DNA from 3 places in the Streptomyces sp. NPDC000594 genome. Region 1 is predicted to be linked to each of the others. Evidence: riboswitches for the same ligand, from Rfam matches in the RefSeq annotation. Region 1 holds a riboswitch; each other region holds the start of a gene.

Region 1 (3,476 bases):
AGCGCGCGGTGCTGCCCACCCCCGCCGAACGGATCGGTGGGCTGCGGATCGCCGCGCGGTACGAGGCGGCGCTCGCCGACGCCTTCGTCGGCGGTGATCTCTTCGCCGTCCAGGACACCCCGTACGGGGTCCGGCTGGTGGTCGGCGACGTCCGGGGCAAGGGGCTCGGGGCGGTGGAGGCGGTCGCGGTCGCGATCGGGGCGTTCCGGGAGGCGGCCGAGCAGGAGGGCACCCTGGAGGGGGTGACCGGGCGGCTGGAGCGGGCGCTGATCCGGGAGGCGCAGCGGCGGGAGACGCTGGACGCCGTCGAGGCGTTCACCACCGCGGTCCTCGCCGAGATCCCCCGGGGCGCGGGGATCGTCCGGCTGGTCAACCGGGGTCATCCGGAGCCGCTGATGCTCCATGGCGACGGGGCGCTGGATGTGCTCGAACCGAGCGAGGCGGCGCTGCCGCTGGGCATGGTCGAGCTGGGCTCCTGGCCGGACCGGGCCGAGGAGTATCCGCTGCCGGCGGGGGCGACCCTCTTTCTCTTCACCGACGGGCTCTCCGAGGCCCGGGACGGGACGGGGCGTTTCTACGATCCGGCCGCGCGGCTGGCGGGGCGGGTCTTCCCGGGTCCGGGGGAGCTGCTGGACGAACTCCTGGACGATGTGCGGCGGCATACGGGGGGCGGTGCCACGGACGACATGGCGCTGCTCGCGGTCGCCCGGCCGCCGGAGGAGCAGCGGACCGGGCGGCGGTTCGGGGCCACCCGCAGGACGACCGACGACGGTCCGCCCGGCCCCGGCGAGGTGAAGGCGACATAAGGAGACGCACGCTCCGTAGCCGATGGACACCTCTCCGATAACAATTGATAAACCGTCAGATATGTGATCCGTCCCGACGGTCGTTCAAGTCGCCCGATTCCGCCCTCATATGTCGGGGTAAGTGGATGGCAAAGAGATTAAAGATCGACCGGAACAACTTGGAATACGGTCCGCGTGTCTATTAACGTTCGATAACGCAGCGCGGTCGTCCCAGCCGTCGTCAGGACGGCGCCGTGCGCACGCGCCGAATCCCGCAAGGGAACCGGGGAACCACCTTTTGGGGTGAATCGGACTTCTTCCACCATGCTGTCCGCGGTGGAGGGTGCCCGTAGGAGACCTTCCTGCTCCGAACCCGTCAGCTAACCCGGTAGGCGAGAAGGAAGGAAAGGAGCACGCCTCGGTGGCGTCCAACAGCCCTGCCCCGGAAACGCCTTTCAGGCCCGGCGTCTTCAGCGACGAGGGGGCGGCTCCGTCCCCCGGTGTCTGGAACCCCACTGAGGAAACGGTTCACCCGGTCCGCGGTCGTCACCGCCATCGTGTGATGAAGCAGCGCGGCGGTTTCGCCCGCAGCTCCACGGTGCTCGGTGTCGGCGTGATCGCCGCGGTCGGCGCGGGTGGCATCGCCACCGCGCAGAACAAGCCCGCCGTCTCCATATCCCTTCCCGATGTGGGCTCGCTCATGCCGGGCTCCGACGATTCCTCCGAGGTCGTCGACGAGAACGCCTCCTACGCCGCGATGGGCCTCGCGGCCCAGCAGGCCGACAGCCAGACGGCCGCCGAGGCGCTGCGCTCCCGGATCCTGGCGCAGGCCGACGACCAGCAGTCGAGCGCCGACGACGCCGCCCGCGCCGCCGCCGAGCGGGACGCCGCGGTGAAGGCCGCCGCCGACGCCAAGAAGGCCGAGCAGGCTGCCGAGCGCAAGGCCGAGGAGAAGAAGAAGGCCGAGGCCAAGGCCAAGGCCGAGCAGAAGAAGAAGGCCGAGCGGGAGAGGAAGGCCAAGGAGGAGGCCGAGCGCCGGGCCAAGCTCGCCAAGGCCTTCGCGCTGCCCACCTCCTCGTACACGATCACCGCCACCTACGGTCAGTCCGGCTCCATGTGGTCCTCGGGCCAGCACACCGGCCTGGACTTCGCGGCCCAGCGGGGTACCCCGGTCAAGGCCGTCGGCACCGGCACGGTCACGGCGGCCGGCTGGGCGGGCCCGTACGGCTACCGCATCCTGCTCAAGCTGCCCGACGGCACCGAGATCCTCTACGCACACCTCCACTCCATGTCGGTGAGCGCCGGCCAGCAGGTGAGCGCGGGCCAGACGATCGGCATCGTCGGCGCGACCGGCAATGTCAGCGGGGACCACCTCCACCTGGAGGTCAAGACCGGGGGCGGCGCGGCCGTCGACCCGATGGCCTGGCTGCGCGCCCAGGGCCTCAACCCCTGATCTCCGCGGGGGTCCCGGTATCCACCGGGACCCCCGCTCCCCTTCTTTTCCGCGCTCTTCCCGCGCTGATCCCCCGTGGCCCGATGCCCGGACGCCCGCCCGTACCCGCGTCGTCGGTCTGCCGCGCCCTGATCCCCGGCGGCCCTGGTGCACACCCCCCGATGCCAGGGCCGCCGGTCCCTTTTCCGGCTCCCGGCTCCCGGCTTCCGGCCGTGGGCGAGTCAGACGCGGTACGGGTTGTAGGTCTCGTAGTCCCGGTGCGGCGGCGGGACCAGTACCCGGCCCGTCGCCCGCGCGGCATAGGTCAGGGCGGGTGCCGCCACCGCCTTCCGCTGCCACATGTGGTGCAGCAGCTCCTGCTCACGGGCGGTGAAGTCCGGCCCCGCCGTGCCCCGCTCCGCCCGGTGCCGCAGAAAGGCCAGCGAGGTCGCGAACCGCTGGTACTCGGAGACCGCGTGGGCCGCCGCCGGGCCGTGCGCGTGCCGGGCCACGCCCTGCGCCATCGTGCGCGCCTTCATCGAGGACAGCGCCTGCGGCTCCGCCGGGGCCAGCCATCCGGCGATGGCGTACTTCGGCAGCTCGGCGGCTATCGTGCGCAGCTCGTTCTGCCGGGACCGGATCGCCAGCCAGGTCAGCAGGGCGAAGGAGGGCACCATGAACATCCCGTACACCGCGTAGAAGCCGAGCGGTCCGAAGTACGAGGCGGAGCCGTTCCACAGGGCGTGGGTCCCCATCGCGAGCAGCACCCCGACGAGCGGCGGCAGGATCCGGCGGGCCCTGCGGTGGCGCGGGGCGGTGGCGGCCAGGCCGAAGCCGATCCCGGCGAGGACGGTGAAGAGCGGATGGGCGAACGGGGACATCACCACCCGTACGAAGAAGGTCGCCGCGGTCAGCGCCGGCAGGCCGGAGTAGCCCAGGGCCTGGTCCTCGCCGAAGGCGTTGCCCAGATAGAGGATGTTCTCGGTGAAGGCGAAGCCGGTGGCGGTGAGCCCGGCGACGACCACGCCGTCGACCACCCCGGTGAACTCCTTGCGGCGGAAGAAGAAGAGCAGGGCGATGGCCACCGCCTTGGCGCTCTCCTCCACGATCGGGGCGACGACCGTGGCTCCGAGGGAGTGGGCGCCGGTGGGGTCGGCGGTGGCCGTGGCTATCCAGCGGGTCGCGAAGGTGTTGGCCAGGATCGCGATCAGGGCGGCGGCGAAGGCGCCCCAGGCGAAGGAGAAGATCAGGTTCCGCCA
Region 2 (3,476 bases), on a different contig from region 1:
CGGTCGGTGTCCCAGGCCCGCCGGTCCTGGACCGACCGGAGCGACCAGAGGTCGAGCACGGGGCAGTCGTAGCGGTCGGCGATGGCCCGGACATGCGCGGTGTAGGTGGCGACCTTGCCGCGCAGATGGCGCAGGACCGGCACCCCCCGGGTGTCGAAGCCGGTGGTCACCAGCACGGTGCCCACGGCGTCGTTCAGTTCGGCGACGGCCCGCTCGAAGCGTTCGGCGACATCGTCGGGGTCGCTGCCGGGGCGGATGATGTCATTGCCGCCGGCGCAGAAGGAGACCAGGTCGGGTGCGAGGGCCTTGGCCCGGGGCACCTGCTCCGCCACGATCTGGTCGAGGAGCCGTCCGCGTACCGCGAGGTTGGCGTACCGGAAGTCGTGCTCCGGTACGCGGTCGGCGAGGAGTGCCGCGAAGCGGTCCGCCCAGCCGATGAAGGTGTCGTTCGGGCCGGGGTCGCCGACGCCCTCGGTGAAGCTGTCACCGATCGCCGCGTACGACCCGATTCCGCCCATGGTTCCTGTTCTCGAATCGTCTGCCACGAGGCACCATCCTGACCTCACGGATGTGACCTACGCGACCGTAAGGAGGGGTTGACGCGGCGTGATCTTTACCACCGCCCGATTTTCCGCGCGGGGGGAATAGGGCGGGAACGACGCTTCCCCGCACCGGGCGGCGGTACGGGGAAGCGGTCCCGGGGCCCGGTGCGGGGGGGGTGCACCGGGTCCCGGAGGGGGGTGGATCAGAGGGCGACGCCGTGCCCGCGCAGATAGGCGACCGGGTCGACGTCCGAGCCGTAGCCGGTGCCGGTGCGGATCTCCAGGTGGAGGTGGGGTCCGCTGGAGTTGCCGGTGGAGCCCACGAGGCCGATCTGCTGTCCGCCGGTGACGGTCTCCCCGGCGCTGACGGAGAGGGCGGAGAGATGGGCGTACTGCGAGTAGTGGCCGTCGGCGTGCTGGACGACGACCTCATTGCCGTAGGCGCCGTTCACCCCGGCGGAGACGACGGTGCCGGGGCCGACGGAGCGGACAGGGGTGCCGCTGGGCGCGGAGAAGTCGACACCGGTGTGGTAGCCGCTGGACCACATGGAGCCGGTGGCGCGGTAGGCGGTGGTGACTCCGCCGGAGGCCAGCGGGGTGGTCCAGGCGCCGGTGGCCGGCGCGGGCTCGGCGGCGGGGGTCTCGGTCGCGACGCGGGCAGCGGGGGCCTCGGGCGCGACGGGGGCGGCGGGCGCCTCGGGCGCGGCCGGGGCGGCCTCGCGCACGGAGGTGGCGGCGGGGCCGTTGCCGCCGGAAGCCGGGGCCGGGGCGGCGGCCGGGGTGCTCTTCCGGTCGGTCCCGCCCTGCGCACGGCTGTCGCCGGAGGTCAGGGTCAGTTCGAGACCGGGGTGGATCAGCGACGGGTCGCCGCCGACGGCCTCGCGGTTGTCGGCGTAGAGCCGCTCCCAGCCGCCCCGGATCTCCCGGTCCGCGGCGATCTTCGACAGATGGTCCCCGGCGACGACCCGGTAGGTGGCCCGCTCCTCGGCGGCGGCGGGGGCAGCCGCCTGGGTGGCGGGGGTGGCGGCGGGCACGGCCTGGGCGGTGACGGCCGAGGGCGCGGCGGGGGCCGCGTGGGCGCCGGTGGCACCGATCAGCGGCAGGGCGAGAGCCGCCCCTCCGGTACCCGCGGCGACGAATCCCCGGGTGAGGGCATGGCTCTTGGGACGGCGGTGCTTCCCCTTCTGGGGCATGGCGCTTTTCCTCTCCGGCGCCTGCGAGGTGAGCTGTCGGGTTCGGGCTGGAGCTGCCCGGCCGCGCTGTTGCGCGGCTTCACCCCGAGCCGTCCGCGTCCATGCGTCCGGCGTACTACCTGGGTCCCCCGCTCCTGCCACACGGTGCTGTCCGATGGGATCCGGTCGGTGGCAGGATTCGGCGATCCGTCCGGACGGCCGTGACCGTAGACGAGCCGAGCGGACCGGAACAAGCCACTCCGCTTCAGGACGATGATCCACCGAAACCAACCGGCCGTCCTGCCCGTCACCCTCTGTGGAGCGGTCTCGGACAACTCCAGGGCGCGGTCCCGAGTTGACTGGCCGCCACAGGGCACGGACGGTCACCACTATGATCCTGCTCACCAACAGTCCGCCATAGAGGGACAGATGCTGCGCAATCCCTCTTGGTGCCCAATTCGGTCATAGGTGGCTTTTTATGACCTACTGACGGCGCAGACGGATGACCGTCGCATCCAGATCGCCGGTCAGCCCGGTGTGGATGCCCTGGTGGAGCAGGACCGCCCCCCGATGTTCGGCCCCGGTGTCCTCCCGGACATATCCGGCCGCCGGGTCCAGGGCCCGCAGCCGCAGCCTCGGCGGGCGTTCGCCGTAGTGCTGCGCCTGGAGCCAGGCGAGCACCACGGTCTCGTCGCCCCGGGTGTACTGCACGGCGCTCAGCCCGCCGCCCGGCGGGCGCAGCCGGTACAGCTCGCCGTGCTGCACCAGGGGACGGATCTCCTTGTACAGCTCGACCCAGCCGCGCGCCTCGGCCAGCTCCTCCTCGCTCCAGTCGGTGAGCCGGCCACCGATGCCGAGCACCCCGGCCATGGCACTGACAAAGCGGAAGCGGAGGGAACTGCGCCGCCCGTTGAGCTGGGTGTTGGGGCTGTCGGTGACCCAGGCGGCCATCACCCGCGCGGGGTGGATCTGGCCGAAGCCGTGCTGGATCGCCAGCCGGTCCAGCGGATCGGTGTTGTCGGAGGTCCACACCTGATCGGTACGGGAGAGGATCCCGAGGTCGATCCGGCCGCCCCCGCCCGAGCAGGACTCGAAGGCGACCGCCGGATGGGCGGCGCGCAACCGGTCGAGCAGCTCGTACAGGGCCTCGACATGTTCCACCCAGAGCCGCTGCGGATAGGGGTCGCCGGGCCAGCCCGGGTCGGTGAAGCAGCGGTTGAAGTCCCACTTCACATAGTCGACGGGGGCGCTGCGGAGCAGGGTGTCCAGGGTCTCCCACAGATGGCGCCGGACATCGGGGCGGGCGGCGTTCAGCACCAGCTGGTTGCGGAGTTCGGTGCGGCTGCGCCCGGGGTGGTGCTGCACCCACTCGGGGTGGGCGCGGTAGAGATCGCTGTCCGGGTTGACCATCTCCGGCTCCACCCAGATCCCGAACCGCATCCCGAGCGCGTGCACATCGTCGGCGAGCGGCTTCAGGCCGCCGGGGAAGCGCTCCTCGTTCGGGGTCCAGTCGCCGAGCCCGGAACGGTCGCTGGTACGCCGGCCGAACCAGGCGTCGTCGACCACGAACAGCTCCACGCCGAGGGCGGCGGCCCGCCGGGCCAGGGCGCGCTGCTGATCGGCGGAGATGTCGAAGCCGGTGGCCTCCCAGGAGTTGTAGAGGACGGGGCGGACCTCGTCCGCGCGCGGGACGACATGGGCGAGCTGCCAGGCGTGCCAGGTACGGCTGGCGCCGCCGAAGCCGCCGGGGCTCCACACCCCG
Region 3 (3,476 bases), on a different contig from region 1:
GGCGGCGCCGAGGACCAGGGCGCCAAGGGGACGGCCGCGAAGGAGCCGGGCACCAAGGACACGGAGGACTCCGCTACGAAGGGGTCCGCCGCGAAGGAGTCCACCGGCGACCCGGCGCCCAGGACCGGGAAGGCCGGGGGCACCGCCACCGAGGCGCCCGAGGGGTCCGCACCGGGGACGGCGGAGAAGACGGAGAAGGCGACGGGGACGGGCGGCTCCGGTGGCACCGGCGCCGAGGCCGACCGGGAGGCGGCCGCCCCCGCGCGTACCGAGGACGGCGCGGACACCACCGCCGAGGGCAAGGACGCCGCCGGGAAGGCCACCGGCAAGCACCGGGGGCCCGCCGCCGACGAGAGCGCGGACACCGCCGGCCGTGCGGAGCTGCCCGCCACCGGTGGGAGCGCGGAGACGAAGGAGGCGCCCGGCGCCACCGGGGCGGCCGAGGACCGTGCGACCGACACCGCCCATCCCTCGCGGTCCGGCGCCGACCGTACCGAGGTCCCGGCGGCCGGGGACACCACCGCGACCGGGACCGCCGACACCTCGCCGTCCTCGTACACGGTCCGCCCCGGCGACAACCTCTCGGTCATCGTCGAGGAGCGGAAGCTCGACGGCGGCTGGAGCTCCCTCTATGAGCGGAACAAGGACACGGTCGGCGAGGACCCCGACCTGATCCACCCTGGTCAGAGCCTGGATCTGAGCGCGACACCGAAGTAGTTGGATGGGGTTTGTCCGAGTTTGCTGAAATGAGACAAGGGTCTCTTTGCGAAATCGGGCGAACCCCGCTCACCGGAATCGCCCATCCCATGCCCCACCTGCGGATATATAAGGATCCGGAGTTGCGAGATGGGCGATTTTTCCCCGATGTTCTTCTTTGAACAACAGACCGGGCTGTGTCTACGGTCTGAACCGCTCGCCACCGCGGGCACCACTGACCGAAACGCCGAATCCTGCCGTCGGTCGGGGGGAAAAGTCGTCGCGCGAAGCGCCGAAGGCAGGAGCGGGGGACCCAAGGTAAGTGCCGGCCCAGGCCGCTGACGACCGGTTCGTGAACCGGTCGCCGAAGCGGCCCACCGGCTAGGGGTGAAGTCGTGCGCCACACCGCGCGACCGGGCAACTCATGCGGCCCGAACCCGACAGCTCACCTCGCAGGCGTCGGTGAGGAGATCTCCATGCTGCTTTCGGGCAAGGGCAAGCACCGCCGTCCCTCGGCGTTCAACCGCGCCACCCGCGTCGTCACCTTCGCCGGTGTCACCGGTGCCGCCGTCGCCGCCCCGCTGATGGGCGCGAGCACCGCCACGGCCGCCACCGCCTCCGAGTGGGACAAGGTCGCCCAGTGCGAGTCCGGCGGCAACTGGTCCATCAACACCGGCAACGGCTACTACGGCGGCCTCCAGTTCTCGGCCTCCACCTGGGCCGCCTTCGGTGGCACCGCCTACGCCCAGACCGCCGACAAGGCGACCAAGGCGCAGCAGATCGCCATCGCCGAGAAGGTCCTCAAGGGCCAGGGCAAGGGTGCCTGGCCGAGCTGTGGTGTCGGCCTGTCCAACACCCCGTACGGCGGTGGCTCGGCCCCGGCCGCCCCGGCCAAGCCGGCGGCCCCCCAGACCCAGGCCCCGCAGCAGCAGGCGCCGCAGCAGTCCGCCCCGGCCCAGCAGCGCGCCGAGGCCCCGGTGACCCGCTCGGTCGAGCGCTCCGCCCCGGCCGCCCAGCCGCAGCAGTCCGCCCCGCAGTCCCAGGCCCCGGCCAAGGGCTTCCTGAAGGGCGACGGCGAGTACAAGGTGAAGGCGGGCGACACGCTCAGCTCCATCGCCGACGACCACAAGGTCAAGGGTGGCTGGCAGAAGCTCTTCCAGCTGAACGAGGACATCGTCGACAACGCCGATGTGATCTACGTCGGTCAGCAGCTGCACCTGCGCTGACCGGAGCCCCCCGGTTCGCCCGGGTGACGGACCGCCCCGGTCCGGTGCGTTTCCCCCCGTTCGCACCGGACCGGGGCTCCCGGCTGTCCGGGTCCGGGACTCCTGAGTCGTCGGGATCGGGCCTCCCGGCTCTCCGGGTCCGGGGCCTCCGTACGGCGCGCCGTCGCGGGCCGCGCCGCTACCCGGCAGTAGATTTCGAGCGCCCTGCACCGCTCTGATGTACTTCTTACCCTTTTTCGTCCCAGCGGGCGGGCATCCGCCCGGACCGCACCCGCTCGCCGGTTAGGCTCTTGTCGCAAGGCCGAACGCGGCCCTGCACTCCATGCGTCACATCCCAGAAGGAGATGCTCGTGCCGTCCATCGACGTCGTCGTAGCCCGGGAAATCCTGGACTCCCGAGGCAACCCCACGGTCGAGGTCGAGGTCGGCCTCGACGACGGCAGCACTGGCCGTGCCGCCGTGCCCTCCGGTGCCTCCACCGGTGCCTTCGAGGCCCTTGAGCTCCGTGACGGCGACCAGAACCGTTACCAGGGCAAGGGCGTCGAGAAGGCCGTCCTCGCCGTCATCGAGCAGATCGGCCCCGAGCTGGTCGGCTATGACGCCACCGAGCAGCGCCTGATCGACCAGGCCATGTTCGACCTGGACGCCACCCCGGACAAGTCCTCCCTCGGCGCCAACGCCATCCTCGGCGTCTCGCTCGCCGTGGCCCACGCCGCCTCCGAGGCCAGCGACCTGCCGCTCTTCCGCTACCTGGGCGGCCCGAACGCGCACCTGCTGCCCGTTCCGATGATGAACATCCTGAACGGCGGATCCCACGCGGACTCCAATGTCGACATCCAGGAGTTCATGATCGCCCCGATCGGCGCGGAGTCCTTCTCCGAGGCGCTGCGCTGGGGCGCCGAGGTCTACCACACCCTCAAGAAGGTGCTGAAGACCAAGGGCCTCTCCACCGGCCTCGGCGACGAGGGCGGCTTCGCCCCCAACCTGGACTCCAACCGCGCCGCCCTGGACCTGATCCTTGAGGCGATCAAGGAGGCCGGTTACGTCCCGGGCAAGGACATCGCGCTGGCGCTCGACGTCGCCGCCTCCGAGTTCTACAAGGACGGCGTCTACGAGTTCGAGGGCAAGTCCCGCTCGGCCGCCGAGATGACCGAGTACTACGAGGAGCTGGTCTCCGCGTACCCGATGGTCTCCATCGAGGACCCGCTGTACGAGGACGACTGGGCGGGCTGGAAGGTCCTCACCGACAAGCTGGGCTCCAAGGTCCAGATCGTCGGCGACGACCTCTTCGTCACCAACCCGGAGCGCCTCGCCCGGGGCATCGAGGAGGGCTCGGCCAACGCGCTCCTCGTCAAGGTCAACCAGATCGGCTCGCTTACCGAGACGCTGGACGCCGTCGAGCTGGCCCAGCGCAACGGCTTCAAGTGCATGATGAGCCACCGTTCCGGCGAGACCGAGGACGTCACCATCGCCGACCTCGCGGTCGCGGTGAACTGCGGCCAGATCAAGACCGGCGCCCCGGCCCGCTCGGACCGTGTCGCCAAGTACAACCAGC

What was found. A riboswitch is a leader RNA that binds a small molecule or an ion and turns the genes downstream of it on or off. The one in region 1 is predicted to bind cyclic di-AMP.
Region 2: linked by a shared signal. The riboswitch ahead of ABT354_RS10955 (LysM peptidoglycan-binding domain-containing M23 family metallopeptidase) and the one ahead of ABT354_RS34385 (M23 family metallopeptidase) in region 1 are both predicted to bind cyclic di-AMP.
Region 3: linked by a shared signal. The riboswitch ahead of ABT354_RS15800 (transglycosylase family protein) and the one ahead of ABT354_RS34385 (M23 family metallopeptidase) in region 1 are both predicted to bind cyclic di-AMP.

The regions. Positions count from the first base shown of each region.
Region 1 is NZ_JBEPCY010000044.1:8,788-12,263, reverse strand. It holds gene ABT354_RS34390 (PP2C family protein-serine/threonine phosphatase) at 1-806, shown strand, start outside; cyclic di-AMP (ydaO/yuaA leader) riboswitch at 1,039-1,195, shown strand; gene ABT354_RS34385 (M23 family metallopeptidase) at 1,207-2,238, shown strand; gene ABT354_RS34380 (PrsW family intramembrane metalloprotease) at 2,460-3,476, opposite strand, start outside.
Region 2 is NZ_JBEPCY010000005.1:393,025-396,500, reverse strand. It holds gene ABT354_RS10960 (SGNH/GDSL hydrolase family protein) at 1-518, opposite strand, end outside; gene ABT354_RS10955 (LysM peptidoglycan-binding domain-containing M23 family metallopeptidase) at 746-1,735, opposite strand; cyclic di-AMP (ydaO/yuaA leader) riboswitch at 1,739-1,929, opposite strand; gene ABT354_RS10950 (alpha-galactosidase) at 2,198-3,476, opposite strand, start outside.
Region 3 is NZ_JBEPCY010000009.1:95,368-98,843, reverse strand. It holds gene ABT354_RS15805 (transglycosylase family protein) at 1-717, shown strand, start outside; cyclic di-AMP (ydaO/yuaA leader) riboswitch at 977-1,170, shown strand; gene ABT354_RS15800 (transglycosylase family protein) at 1,173-1,922, shown strand; gene eno (phosphopyruvate hydratase) at 2,267-3,476, shown strand, end outside.